One region of the Kitasatospora sp. NPDC087861 genome, then DNA from elsewhere that is predicted to be linked to it. Evidence: predicted binding sites of a transcription regulator. Region 1 holds the regulator's gene; the other holds the start of a gene.
What was found. Region 1 encodes HspR, which represses chaperone genes until heat shock. Its sites were predicted from a motif close to TTGAGNNNNNNNNNCTCAA; they were not measured.

Region 1 (2,397 bases):
GGCCGAAGAGCGGTTCAAGGACATCTCCGAGGCCTACGACGTCCTGTCCGACGAGAAGCGCCGCAAGGAGTACGACGAGGCCCGCAGCCTCTTCGCCAACGGCGGCTTCCGGGCCGGCGGCCCCGGCCAGGGCACCGGCAGCTACAGCTTCGACTTCGGCGACCTCTTCAGCGGCAGCCAGAACACCGGCAGCGGCGGACTCGGCGACGTCTTCGGCGGACTCTTCAACCGGAGCGGCGGCCGGCAGGCCCAGCCCCGGCGCGGCACCGACGTCGAGACCGAGGTCACCCTCGCCTTCGACGAGGCCGTCGACGGCGCGACCGTCCCCCTCCGGATGACCAGCCAGGCCCCCTGCCGCAGCTGCAACGGCACCGGCGCCAAGTCCGGCACCACCCCGCGGGTCTGCCCGACCTGCGTCGGCGCCGGCACCGTCAGCCGCGGCCAGGGTGCGTTCGCGCTCTCCGAGCCGTGCAAGGACTGCCGCGGCCGCGGCATGATCGTCGACGACCCGTGCGCCGACTGCCACGGCAGCGGCCGGGCCAGCTCCGCCCACACCATGCAGGTGCGCATCCCGGCCGGCGTCCAGGACGCCCAGCGCATCCGGCTCAAGGGCAAGGGCGCCCAGGGCGAACGCGGCGGCCAGCCCGGCGACCTCTACGTCACCGTGCACGTCGACCCGCACCCCGTCTTCGGGCGCAAGGGGGACAACCTCACCGTCACCGTCCCCGTCACCTTCCCCGAAGCCGCCCTCGGCGGCACCATCGAGGTGCCCACGCTCAACGGCCCCGCCGTGAAGCTCAAGCTGCCCCCCGGCAGCGCCAACGGCCTCACCATGCGCGCCCGCGGCAAGGGCGCCACCCGCAAGGACGGCACCCGCGGCGACCTCCTCGTCACCGTCGAGGTCGTGGTGCCGCAGCGCGTCTCCGGCGACGCGCTGAACGCCCTGGAGCAGTACCGCGAGGCCACCGCCTCCGACGACCCACGAGCCGCCCTCTTCCGGGCGGCGAAGGGAGCGTGACGACCAGATGATCCCCGACAGCCCCATCGGCCCCGGCATCGGCCCCATCGGGCCCGGCATCGGCGAAGGCCTGCCCGGCGACAGCCGCCGCACCCGGCGCCCCGCCGCCCCACCGCAGTACGTACTCACCGAGGACACCCCGGTGTACGTCATCTCCGTCGCCGCCGAACTCTCCGGCCTGCACCCGCAGACCCTGCGCCAGTACGACCGCCTCGGCCTCGTCTGCCCCGACCGCACCGCCGGCCGCGGCCGCCGCTACTCCGCGCGCGACATCCAGCAACTGCGCGAGGTCCAGCGGCTGTCCCAGGACGAGGGCATCAACCTGGCCGGCATCAAGCGGATCATCGAGCTGGAGAACCAGGTCACGGCCCTCCAGTCCCGCATCACCGAGCTCGTCGACTCCCTGGAGGGCGCCGCCACCGCCCTCCAGCAGCGCGAGGCCGCCGTCCACGCCTCCTACCGCCGCGACCTCGTCCCGTACCAGCCCCCCACCCAGTCCAGCGCCCTCGTCGTCTGGCGCCCCAAGCGCTGACTTGGCTGAACACCTCCAGCCGCCGGCTCCCCTCCACCCGGGGGGTGCCGGCGGCTGGTGTGTAGTGAGAGAGTGCCCCTGTGCCGCAGCAGCGCCCGGAGTTCGCCAGGACACCCGGGAGTGGATTTGGTGCCTAAGATCCTCATCGAGCGCCGCACACCTAAGCTGCAGAGCAGTCCAGTCAGTGACGAGGAGCCACCGATGAGTGGGACCGAGGATCCCGGGGTGACCACGGGCGGATTGGGCGTACTTTCCTCCGAGGCCCGGGCTCTGTACCGAAACACCGTGCTCACCGGGGGAAGAGTTGTCACCGCGGATGTCAGCAGCGACGACAAGGACCGTCTCGCGGAGCTACTCGACATCGGGCTGCTCGTCGCGGACATCGACGCTCCCGGCGTGCTCATCGCGGTCGACCCGGCACAACTCTCCAAGGGGCTAAGCGCCGCCTGGCAGCGAAAGGCGCTCAATCTGCTGACGCGCGCAGCTGCACTCCCCGGTGATCTGCAAGAACTCGCCGACACTTATCACCGACCGGAGCAGGCCGGTGGAACCATCGAATACATTCGGGGGAAGGTTCTTATCAACCAGCGGCTGCACCAGCTGGTGACCAGCGCCTCCGAGGAGATACTCGCGGCGCAGCCCGGTGGCCCGCGGCCACCCGAGGCGTTGACCACGGTCATAGGCCGCGACCTGGACACGCTCCGCCGGGGCGCCTCACTGCGGACGATCTACCACCCCAGCACCCGCTACCACGCGCCCACGCGCGAGTACGTCGCCACCGTCACCTCGGCGGGCGCCCAGGTGCGCACCCTGGACGAGCCCTACACCCGGCTGTTCGTGATCGATC
Region 2 (2,397 bases), on a different contig from region 1:
GCGCGCCCGGGTCGGTGGGCGGATTGTCGGCCGCCCACTTCTCCCGCGCACTTCGCAGCGTACGGACAGTGGATGCTTCCCGGCAGGTGGACCGGACATTTCCGGCCCGTGGACCGGCCGTCGGGCCGCCCGCGGACCCACTGCACGAGTGGGCACGGGCCGATACCTTACCCGGCGATTTTTCCCTGCGTAACGGTACGTATGCAGTCGAGTTGACGCCAAGTTGCCGGTCAGAGCCCCTGTCGGCGGGTTGATCGGAAGAAGGTCTGGACCAATAGCGGGAATCCGGCCGACCGGTTTCCCGATGGTCTTCACCGGCTTTTCTCAGGTGCCTCTCAGAACCTCGACGTAACGTGGTCACGACAACGCCCCGCCGGGTGGGATCCGCGGCGCGCGCCGGTACGTTGGGCACCTGGGTGAGGGGCCGGTGGCTGCGGGCGTGGAGCGGAGGCGGCATGGCTGGGGTGCGGCGAGGCGCCGGACACGTCGGGGCGCCGTCGGCGGGCCCGCCGTACGGGATGCTGCGCCACGGCCTGCGCACCGGCGTCGTCGAATGGCTGCTGGCGCGGGTGCCGACCCCCCGGCGCAACCCCTTCACCCTCGGCTATCTCGCGGTGGTGGGTGCCACCACGACTTTTGCCAAACTCGCCGATCCGGAACTCGTGCAGCGGCTGCAGGAGGCCTCCAGTTCCGACGGTCACAACCTCCTGCAGCATCCGCTGCGCGCGCTGCTGCTCAGCGGTTTCTGGGTGGCCGGCGAGGTGTGGATGCCGTACCTGTGGGGATTCGCCGTCACCCTCGCGCCGCTGGAGCGCCGGATCGGCTCGGCCCGGGCGGCGGCGGTCTTCGCGATCGGACACGTCACGGCCACCCTGCTGTCCCAGGGCGTGGTGATCGTCGCGGTGGAGACCGGACGGCTGGAGACCCGGGCGCTGGACTACCTGGACATCGGCGTCAGCTACGGCGTGCTCGCCTGCCTGGGCGCGGTGGCCGGACTGCTCCCCCGGCGCGGCCGGCTGGTGGCGCTCGGCGGCGCCGGGCTGCTGATCGCCGAGCAGATCCTCACCGATCGGGACGTGGTCACCGCCGTCGGGCACCCGGCCGCGGTGCTCACCGGGGTGGCGCTGTGGCGCTGGCTGCGCCGGACCCAGGCGCGTCGGCCGCGGCCGCGTCGTACCGGGGTGGAGGCCGCGGGCTCCGCGCCCGCACCGGGTGGCGCCCCGGTCCTGGACGCGCGCTGACCCCTTCGGGTGCTTTCCCCGGACGCTTTTGACGGCGCCGCCTGCCGCTCCCTCCCGTTCGCTCACGGCGAACAAGCCCGCGGGAACATCCGGCGGGCGCCAGGCCTTAGTCAGGTCGACTCAACTTCACTGACTGGGGAGAGATCATGGCATCGACGTCCACACCGCTCACCCTGCCCGTGCTGCCGCTCGACGACGAGGTCGTCCTGCCGGGCATGGTCGTTCCGCTGGACCTGAAGGACACCGAGGTGCGGGCCGCGGTCGAGGCCGCCCGCGCGGCGGCCACCGGCGCCGGCAAGCCGCAGGTCCTGCTGGTCCCGCGGGTGGACGGCTCGTACGCGGCGGTCGGCACCCTGGCCACCGTCGAGCAGGTCGGCCGACTGGCCGATGGGGAGCCGGCGGCGCTGGTGCGCGCCGTGCGCCGGGTCCGGATCGGGGTCGGCACCACCGGCCCCGGCGCCGCCCTGTGGGTGGAGACCACGCCGTTCCGGGAGTCCTCGGTGGACACCCCGGTGGCCGGCCGGGCCGCCGAGCTGGTCAAGGAGTACAAGGCGCTGTCCACCCAGTGGCTGCGCCGGCGCGGCGCCTGGCAGATCGTCGACCGGGTGGCCCAGATCGAGGGCGTCGGTGAGCTCGCCGACAACATCGGCTACGCGGCCTTCGTCACCGCCGAGCAGAAGCTCAAGGTGCTGCTGGAGGCCGACCAGGTCGCCCGCCTGGAGTACGCGCTGACCCTGCTGCGCGACCACCTCGCCGAGGAGGAGGTCAACGACACCATCCGCAAGGACGTCGAGGAGGGTGTGGCCAAGCAGCAGAAGGAGTTCCTGCTCCGCCGCCAGCTGGAGGCCGTCCGCAAGGAGCTGGCCGAGCTGAACGGCGACCCGGCCGACGAGGAGGGCGACTACCGCGCCCGGGTCGAGGCCGCGGAGCTGCCCGAGAAGGTCCGGGAGGCGGCGCTCAAGGAGGTCGACAAGCTGGAGCGGTCCTCCGACCAGTCGCCCGAGGGCTCCTGGATCCGCACCTGGCTGGACACCGTCCTGGAGCTGCCCTGGAACGAGCGCACCGAGGACGCGTACGACATCGCCGGCGCCCGCGCGGTGCTGGACGCCGACCACGCGGGCCTGGCGGACGTGAAGGACCGCATCGTCGAGTACCT

Region 2: a site for HspR is predicted at 1,347-1,365, ahead of lon (endopeptidase La). Genes of this name have one in related genera too.

The regions. Positions count from the first base shown of each region.
Region 1 covers NZ_JBIUUS010000006.1:145,878-148,274, forward strand. Annotated here, with positions in the region: gene dnaJ (molecular chaperone DnaJ) at 1-1,018, shown strand, start outside; gene ACIOJE_RS11610 (heat shock protein transcriptional repressor HspR) at 1,026-1,550, shown strand; gene ACIOJE_RS11615 (helix-turn-helix domain-containing protein) at 1,680-2,397, shown strand, end outside.
Region 2 covers NZ_JBIUUS010000003.1:196,656-199,052, reverse strand. Annotated here, with positions in the region: gene ACIOJE_RS05925 (rhomboid-like protein) at 456-1,241, shown strand; gene lon (endopeptidase La) at 1,388-2,397, shown strand, end outside.